One region of the Streptomyces sp. NPDC032721 genome, then DNA from elsewhere that is predicted to be linked to it. Evidence: riboswitches for the same ligand, from Rfam matches in the RefSeq annotation. Region 1 holds a riboswitch; the other holds the start of a gene.

Region 1 (4,512 bases):
GATGAACTGCTTGACGCCGGTCAGGACGTAGTGGTCGCCGTCCCGGTCGGCGCGCGTGCGCAGGGCGCCCGCGTCCGAGCCCGCGCCCGGTTCGGTGAGGCAGTAGCTGCCCAGCGTGTCGGCCGCGCACAGGCCCGGCAGCCAGCGGCGGCGCTGCGCCGCGTCGCCGTGGCGGTCGATCATCGAGGCGACCATGTTGTGGATGGAGAGGTATCCGGCGATGGACGGGCAGCCGGTGGCCAGCGTCTCGAAGACGAGGACGCCGTCGGCCCGGCTGAGCCCGGAGCCGCCGTGCTCCTCGCGTACGTAAACTCCGCCGAGGCCGAGACCCGCGGCCTTGCGGATCACCTCGACGGGGAAGTACTTGTCCTGGTCCCAGGCGACGGCGTGCGGGGCGAGCTGCTCCTGTGCGAAGTCGAGGGTGACCTCGGCCAGGGCGAGCTGGTCCTCGGTGAGCAGGGTCACGGCGCTCATCCCATCGTCGGGATGGTGAAGCTCGCGCCCTCCTTGACCCCGGAGGGCCAGCGCGAGGTGACGGTCTTGGTACGGGTGAGGAAGCGGACGGAGTCGGGGCCGTGCTGGTTGAGGTCGCCGAAGCCGGACCGCTTCCAGCCGCCGAAGGTGTGGTACGCGACGGGCACCGGGACGGGGACGTTGACGCCGACCATGCCGGTGTTGACGCGGCGGGTGAAGTCGCGGGCGGTGTCCCCGTCGCGGGTGAAGATCGCGACGCCGTTGCCGTACGGGTGCTCGCTGGGCAGCCGTAGCGCCTCCTCGTAGTCGGCGGCCCGTACGACGCACAGCACGGGGCCGAAGATCTCCTCCCGGTAGATCCGCATCGAGGGGGTGACCCGGTCGAAGAGGGTGGCCCCGGCGAAGAAGCCGTTCTCGTGTCCCGGCAGGGTGAAGCCCCGTCCGTCCACGACGAGTTCGGCGCCCTCGACGTCCCCGATGCCCACGTAGCGGTTGACCCGGTCCAGGGCGTCCCGGCTGACGAGGGGGCCGAAGTCGGCGTCCGGGTCGTCGGAGGTGCCGATGCGCAGGGCGGCGATGCGTTCCCTGAGCTTGATCACCAGTGCGTCGGCCGTCTCCTCCCCGACGGGTACGGCGACGGAGATCGCCATGCAGCGTTCGCCCGCCGAGCCGTAGCCCGCGCCGATGAGGGCGTCCGCGGCCTGGTCGAGGTCGGCGTCGGGCATCACGATCAGGTGGTTCTTGGCGCCGCCGAAGCACTGGGCGCGCTTTCCGCGGGCGGCGGCGGTGGCGTAGAGGTGCGCGGCGACCGGGGTGGAGCCGACGAAGCCGATGGCCTGTACGCGCGGGTCGTCCAGGAGGGTGTCGACGGCTTCCTTGCCGCCGTTGACCACGTTGAGCACCCCGGGCGGCAGTCCCGCTTCCAGGAACAGTTCGGCCAGCCGCAGCGGTACGGAGGGGTCGCGCTCGGAGGGCTTGAGGACGAAGGCGTTGCCGCAGGCCAGTGCCGGGGCGGCCTGCCACAGCGGGATCATCGCGGGGAAGTTGAAGGGGGTGATCCCGGCGACCACGCCGAGCGGTGAGCGCAGCGAGTGGACGTCGATACCGGTTCCGGCGTTGTCGGTGAACTCGCCCTTGAGGAGGTGCGGGATCCCGGCGGCGAACTCCACCACCTCCAGGCCGCGTTGGAGGTCGCCGTGGGCGTCGGCGACGGTCTTGCCGTGTTCGGCGGACAGCAGTCGGGCCAGCGACTCGCGTTCCTCCTCGACGAGTTGGAGGAAGCGGAGCAGGACGCGGGCGCGCCGCTGCGGGTTCCACTGCCCCCAGTCCTGCTGGGCCTTCTCGGCGTCGGTGATCGCCGCCTCGGTGTCGGCGCGTCCGGCCAGGGGGACCTTGGCCTGGACGGTGCCGGTGTTCGGGTCGTACACGTCGGCGAAGAGGCCGGACGTGCCGACGGTGTGCTTGCCGCCGATGAAGTGGGTGAGCTCGCGGACCATCGAAGCCTGCTCTCGTCAGGTTCAGCTGGGGATCCGAGGAAGGCGCGGCGGGGCGCGGGGCACACCGGTCGGGGTGTGCTGCGCACCGGTCGGGGTGCGTCGCGCAGGGTCCGCCGCGGGACAGGGGAAGGCGGCCGGGATACCGGAATGCCTTCGTCGAGTCACGAACGCGGGGGCAGGGCCTCGCAGTTCGGGTACTCCGCCGGATCACCTGGGCCGTGGTCACGTACCGGTGCCATGCGTGTCTGCTCCATCCTCGTGGAAAACACGGAACACCCCGTGGCCGGTATCCTGGCTCCCGGATCGACGCGCGTTCTCCGGCCTTCCCGACGGATGGGTTTCCGTCAGTGGCCTGTCCTGCTGGAAGAACACACTCCCCAGTCACAGTGGCGGGACCGCGCCGGATTCACACCGGCTTCCCTGCACCGCGGGCTTGTCACGAACATATAGTTGGACGTCCTAGTAAGTCCACCCCCACCTCGACCCCCACCTCCGCCGCACCTCGCCCCGCCACCGTCCCCGCCCCTGCCGGTGGTGACGGCAGGGGGCTTTGCCGCCTAGTGTGTCCCGTGCAGCTGGTTCGCCCTGCCCGCCAGGTAGACGCGTCGTAAGAGGGAACCCGGTGGGAATCCGGGACTGCCCCGCAGCGGTGAGTGGGAACGACAGCCGTCATACGCACTGGGTCCGGTCGGACCTGGGAAGCGACGGTCAGTAGGAATCCGCCGGAGGAGACCCCGGTGGGTGTGCCCGCGAGTCCGAAGACCTGCCCGTTGCCCGTACGCGACCCCTCGCGTGCGGATATTCCGGTGACCTCGTGGGCGGGTCGGCGTACACATCAGGCGGAAGTGCCGCGCCCGTCGCGCGCGTTCGGCTCCGCCCGGTTCCGTCACCCCTTCGCGCCTCATCACCGGGATTCTCAGGAGTCATCTCGCGAAGGAGATTTCCGTGACATCGAAGTCCGCAGCCGCGGCAGCACGCGCCACCGTGTACGGCTACCCCCGCCAGGGCCAGGGCCGGGAGCTCAAGAAGGCGGTCGAGGGCTACTGGAAGGGCCGCGTCAGCGCGGAAGCCCTCCAGCGGACCGCGCGGGACCTGCGCCGCACGAACTGGCAGCAGTTGGCCGACGCCGGTATCCACGAGGTGCCCACCGGTGACTTCTCGTACTACGACCACGTACTGGACACCAGCGTCATGGTCGGCGCAGTCCCCGACCGGCACCGCGCCTCGGTCGACTCGGACGCGCTCGACGGCTACTTCGCCATGGCCCGCGGCAACCAGGACGTGGCGCCCCTGGAAATGACCAAGTGGTTCGACACCAACTACCACTATCTGGTACCCGAGTTGGGCCCCGGCACCGTTTTCACCGCCGACTCCACGAAGCAGGTCGCCGAGCTGAAGGAAGCCATCGCGCTCGGGCACACCGCCCGCCCCGTCCTGGTCGGCCCGGTCACCTATCTGCTGCTCGCCAAGCCCGCCCCCGGTGTCGCCGACGACTTCGAGCCGCTCACCTTGCTGGACCGGCTGCTGCCCGTGTACGCCGAGGTGCTGGCCGACCTGCGGGCCGCCGGGGCCGAGTGGGTGCAGCTGGACGAACCCGCCCTGGTCCAGGACCGCACCCCGGCCGAACTGAACGCCGCCGACCGCGCCTACCGCGACCTCGGCAACCTCACCGACCGGCCCCGACTCCTGGTCGCCTCCTACTTCGACCGGCTCGGCGACGCCCTCCCCGTGCTCGCCAAGGCTCCGGTCGAGGGCCTGGCGCTGGACTTCACCGACTCCGCCGCCGCCAACCTCGACGCCCTCGCCAGGGTCGGCGGACTGCCCGGAAAGCGCCTGGTCGCGGGCGTGGTCAACGGCCGCAACATCTGGATCAACGACTACGAGAAGTCCCTCGCCACGCTGGGCACGCTCCTGGGCCTGGCCGACCGGGTCGACGTCGCCGCCTCCTGCTCCCTGCTGCACGTACCGCTCGACGCCGCCGCCGAGCGTGACGTGGAGCCGCAGATCCTGCGCTGGCTGGCCTTCGCCAAGCAGAAGGCCACCGAGATCGTCACCCTGGCCAAGGGCCTGTCCCAGGGCACCGGCGCGATCTCCGCCGAGATCGCCGCCAACCGCGCCGACCTGGCCTCCCGCGCCGGTTCCCCGATCACCCACGACCCGGCCGTCCGCGCCAAGACCGCCGCGATCACCGACGCGGACGGGCACCGCTCTGCACCGTACGAGGAGCGGGCCGTCGCCCAACGCGCCCACCTCGGGCTGCCGTTGCTGCCGACCACCACGATCGGCTCGTTCCCGCAGACCGCCGAACTGCGCACCGCCCGCGCCGACCTGCGGGCCGGGCGCATCGACACCGGCGGCTACGAGGAGCGCATCAAGGACGAGATCCGCGAGGTCCTCTCCTTCCAGGAGAAGGCCGGCATCGACGTCCTGGTGCACGGCGAGCCCGAACGCAACGACATGGTCCAGTACTTCGCCGAGCAGCTGACCGGATACCTGGCCACCCAGCACGGCTGGGTGCAGTCCTACGGCACCCGCTACGTCC
Region 2 (4,512 bases), on a different contig from region 1:
ACCGGGCGCCGCCCGGTCATCTACACGACCACCCTGTGGTGGAACGAGTGCACCGGGAAGAGCCGGGCGTTCGGCGGGAACCACGCGCTGTGGCTGGCGCGGTACAACTCCTCGCCCGGGCCGCTGCCGGCCGGCTGGTCGTACTGGACCTTCTGGCAGTTCAACAACGCCCGGGGTTCACTTCCGGGTGACCAGAATCTCTTCAACGGGTCGCTCGGGCGGCTGAGCGCGTTCACGCGCCGTTGACGACCCTTTGGTGGCCCGGCCCCGCTGCCGTTCCGGTGAGAACCGGAACGGCAGTGCCGCGTTCCGGGTCACCGCAACGCCCTTCCCAGTTCACCTTCCGTTCACTCGGGTTACCTACGTTCCAACAGCCACTGACCTCAAACGATTGCCTGGGTAAATGGAACACATCACGCTCCTTCTCGGAATCGTGATCGTGACCGCACTCGTGTTCGATTTCACGAACGGTTTCCACGACACTGCCAACGCGATGGCCACCACCATCTCGACCGGCGCACTCAAGCCCAAAACGGCGGTGGCCATGTCCGCCGTGCTGAACCTCGTTGGTGCCTTCCTCTCCGTCGAGGTCGCCAAGACGATCTCCGGTGGACTCATCAACGAGAGCGGCATCACCACGGAAGTGATCTTCGCGGCGCTCGTCGGCGCGATCCTCTGGAACCTGATGACCTGGCTGATCGGCCTGCCGTCCAGTTCCTCCCACGCACTCTTCGGCGGCCTCATCGGCGCCACCCTGATGTCGGTCGGCGCCTCCGGCGTCAACGGCAGCGTCGTCATCACCAAGGTGCTGCTGCCCGCGATCGCCGCGCCGATCGTGGCCGGTGCCGCCGCGTACCTCGCCACCAAGCTCACCTTCAAGCTGGCGGACAAGACCGACGAGAAGGCCACCGCCAAGGGCTACCGGGCCGGTCAGATCGCCTCCGCCGGTCTCGTCTCGCTCGCCCACGGCACCAACGACGCGCAGAAGACCATGGGTGTCATCACCCTGGCCCTGGTCACCGGCAACGTGCTGGCCCCCGGCGCGAACCCGCCGATGTGGGTCATCGTCTCGGCCGGTGTGGCCATCGCGCTGGGTACCTACCTCGGCGGCTGGCGCATCATCCGCACCATGGGCACCGGCCTCACCGACCTGAGGCCGCCGCAGGGCTTCGCCGCCCAGACCGGTGCGGCCACGGTCATCCTGGCCTCCTCGCACCTCGGCTTCTCGCTCTCCACCACCCAGGTCTGCTCCGGCTCCGTGATGGGCGCCGGTCTCGGCCGCAAGGGCGGCGTGGTCCGCTGGTCGACCGCGACCCGGATGTTCGTCGCCTGGGGTCTGACGCTGCCGGCCGCCGGACTGGTCGCCGCCGCCGCGGAGTTCCTCACCGGTCAGGGCACCTGGGGCGTCACCGCCGTGGCGATCCTGCTGGTGGGCGGCTCGGCCGTGATCTGGGCGCTGTCGCGCCGCAAGCCGGTCACCGCCGACGACCTCGACTCGACCGGCACCGCGCCCCAGGCAGCGGCCACCGGCGCCGCCGCCGAGCCCGCCGGTGTGGTCACCACGGCCATCGCGGCCGTCACCCCGCCGCCCGCCGGTGTGCTCACCACCGACGACATAAAGGCCACCCTCCACTCCCCCTCCGGGGCCTCCGCCGAACCGGCCCGCCCGGCCGCCTCGGTCTAAGGAAGCGACGACATGAACATCGACTGGGCAGCTCTCGGCACCGTCTTCGGCGTCAGCCTCGTGGCCACCGTCGGCCTGGTGGGCCTCTTCACCCTCGGCATCGTGGGCCTCTCCAAGCAGGAGGCGGCCGCCGCTTCCGGCGGCTCCGCGACCATGGCGCGCACCGGCGCGTACGCCTGCTTCGCGCTCTGCGCGGCGGCCGTCGCGTACGGGATCTTCCTGATCGTCGCCTGACGCACGCATCTCCCCCGGACCGCCCCGCGCCCCGTGCGCGGGGCGGTCCGTCGTGTGCGGGGCGGTGCTTCCGTGCGCCGCCTCCTGCAGGTCAACCCCAGGTTGACGGTTGTTCGCGGCGCATGGTGGACTGCCCGAGCCAATACGGCGGCATGGAGAGGAAGCCGGTGCGAATCCGGCGCGGTCCCGCCACTGTCACGTGCGACCTTTGGTCGTCACGAAGCCAGGAACTCCCAGCCGCTCGTCACGTCGAACCAGGGCGCGGACCCTGAGTGAGGACAACTTCGCCATGCCCGGCTGCGGTCCACGCGGTTCAGCTGTTTCGCCTGCCCATGTCTTCGCGTACGGTGCCGCCGCCGGCCTCCTCGGCGACCTGCTGCTCGGCGATCCGCGCCGGGGCCATCCGGTGGCCGCCTTCGGCCGTGCCGCCGGGGCCGTGGAGAAGGCCCTGTGGCGCGACGACCGGGGCCGGGGCGCCCTGCACACCCTCCTGTGCGTCGGCGGGGCCGCCGGGGCCGCCGCGCTCGCCGCGCGTGCCGTGCGCCGCTCCCCCGCCGCTTCCGTCGCCCTGACCGCCGCCGTCACGTGGTCCGTCGTCGGCGGTACGTCGCTGGGGCGCGAGGCCCGTGCGATCGGCGGGGCGCTGGCCGCCGGGGACCTCGACGTGGCCCGCGAGCGGCTGCCGCACCTGTGCGGGCGCGACCCGCAGGCCCTGGACGGGCAGCAGATGGCGCGTGCCGTGGTGGAGTCCGTCGCCGAGAACACCTCCGACGCCGTGGTGGGCGCGCTGGTGTGGGGGGCGGTCGGGGGCGTGCCGGGGCTGGTGGCGTTCCGCGCGGTGAACACCCTGGACGCGATGGTCGGGCACAGGTCGGCGCGCTACCGGCGCTACGGGTGGGCCTCGGCGCGGCTGGACGACGTGGCGGGCTGGCCGGGTGCCCGGCTGACGGCCGCGCTCGCGGTGCTCGCCGGGGAGGACCGGCGCGGTGCGCTGCGTGCCTGGCGTACGGACGCCGCGGCCCATCCGAGCCCCAACGCGGGCCCGGTCGAGGCCTCGTTCGCGGGTGCGCTGGGGGTGCGGCTCGGCGGGACGCTGTCGTACGCCGGGCGGGTGGAGCACCGGGCGGTGCTCAACGGGGCGGCGGGCCGGCCCGTCGCCACGGCGGACATCGAACGTGCGGTGCGGCTGTCGCGCCGGGTGGGTGTGCTGGCGCTGGCCGTGTGTGCGGCGGGGCGCGTGCTGGCGGGCCGAGTGAAGGGACGTACGTCATGAGCGGCGGTGGACTGCTGGTCGCGGGGACCACGTCGGACGCGGGCAAGAGCGTGGTCACGGCGGGGATCTGCCGGTGGCTGGTGCGGCAGGGGGTGAAGGTCGCCCCGTTCAAGGCGCAGAACATGTCGCTGAACTCGTTCGTGACCCGTGAGGGCGCGGAGATCGGGCGGGCGCAGGCGATGCAGGCGCAGGCGGCCAGGGTCGAGCCGACCGCGCTGATGAACCCCGTACTGCTGAAGCCGGGCAGCGACAGGTCCAGCCAGGTGGTGCTGCTCGGCAAGCCGGTGGGCGAGATGAGCGCGCGCGGCTTCTTCGGCACGGCGGGCGGCAAGGAGTACGGCAAGGGCGTCCAGGGCGGGCACCGCGAGGCGCTGCTCGGCACGGTCACCGAGTGCCTGGCGGAGTTGCGCGGCCAGTACGACGCGGTGATCTGCGAGGGCGCCGGGAGCCCCGCCGAGATCAATCTGCGGCGTACCGACATCGTGAACATGGGGATCGCGCGGGCCGCCGGCTTCCCGGTGGTCGTGGTCGGCGACATCGACCGGGGCGGGGTCTTCGCGTCGTTCTTCGGGACGACGGCGCTGCTGGCGAAGGAGGACCAGCGGCTGGTCGCGGGCTACTTGGTGAACAAGTTCCGGGGTGATGTGTCGCTGCTGGAGCCGGGCCTGGACATGCTCCAGGACCTCACCGGGCGCCGGACGTACGGGGTGCTGCCCTTCGCGCACGGGCTCGGCATCGACGAGGAGGACGGACTGCGGGTGTCGCTGCGCGGCGCCGTCCGCGAGTCCGTGGTGGCGCCGCCGGTCGGCGAGGACGTGCTGCGCGTCGCGGTGTGCGCGGTGCCGCTGATGTCGAACTTCACCGATGTGGACGCGCTGGCGGCCGAGCCGGGTGTGGTGGTGCGGTTCGTGGACCGGGCGGAGGAACTCGCCGACGCGGACCTCGTGGTCGTCCCGGGCACCCGGGGCACGGTGAAGGCGCTGGAGTGGCTCAGGGAGCGCGGACTCGCCGACGCCCTGGTGCGGCGGGCGGCCGAGGGGCGGCCGGTGCTGGGGATCTGCGGCGGTTTCCAGGTGCTCGGCGAGCGCATCGAGGACGAGGTGGAGTCGCGCGCCGGGACGGTGGACGGGCTCGGACTGCTGCCGGTGCGGGTGCGGTTCGCCCGGGAGAAGACCCTGGCGCGCCCGGTGGGCGAGGCGCTGGGCGAGACGGTGACGGGGTACGAGATCCATCACGGTGTCGCCGAAGTGCTGGGCGGCGACGCCTTCCTGGACGGCTGCCGGGTGGGCTCGGTGTGGGGGACGCACTGGCACGGGTCGCT

The links. A riboswitch is a leader RNA that binds a small molecule or an ion and turns the genes downstream of it on or off. The one in region 1 is predicted to bind cobalamin.
Region 2: another riboswitch for cobalamin. It lies ahead of ACZ5PB_RS27745 (cobalamin biosynthesis protein); the one in region 1 lies ahead of metE (5-methyltetrahydropteroyltriglutamate--homocysteine S-methyltransferase).

The regions. Positions count from the first base shown of each region.
Region 1 covers NZ_JBVIMX010000013.1:94,112-98,623, reverse strand. The annotation lists gene ACZ5PB_RS26555 (acyl-CoA dehydrogenase family protein) at 1-474, opposite strand, end outside; gene ACZ5PB_RS26550 (CoA-acylating methylmalonate-semialdehyde dehydrogenase) at 471-1,970, opposite strand; cobalamin riboswitch at 2,235-2,415, opposite strand; cobalamin riboswitch at 2,530-2,755, shown strand; gene metE (5-methyltetrahydropteroyltriglutamate--homocysteine S-methyltransferase) at 2,916-4,512, shown strand, end outside.
Region 2 covers NZ_JBVIMX010000014.1:59,126-63,637, forward strand. The annotation lists gene ACZ5PB_RS27730 (lysozyme) at 1-246, shown strand, start outside; gene ACZ5PB_RS27735 (inorganic phosphate transporter) at 404-1,684, shown strand; gene ACZ5PB_RS27740 (hypothetical protein) at 1,697-1,918, shown strand; cobalamin riboswitch at 2,025-2,174, shown strand; gene ACZ5PB_RS27745 (cobalamin biosynthesis protein) at 2,208-3,191, shown strand; gene ACZ5PB_RS27750 (cobyric acid synthase) at 3,188-4,512, shown strand, end outside.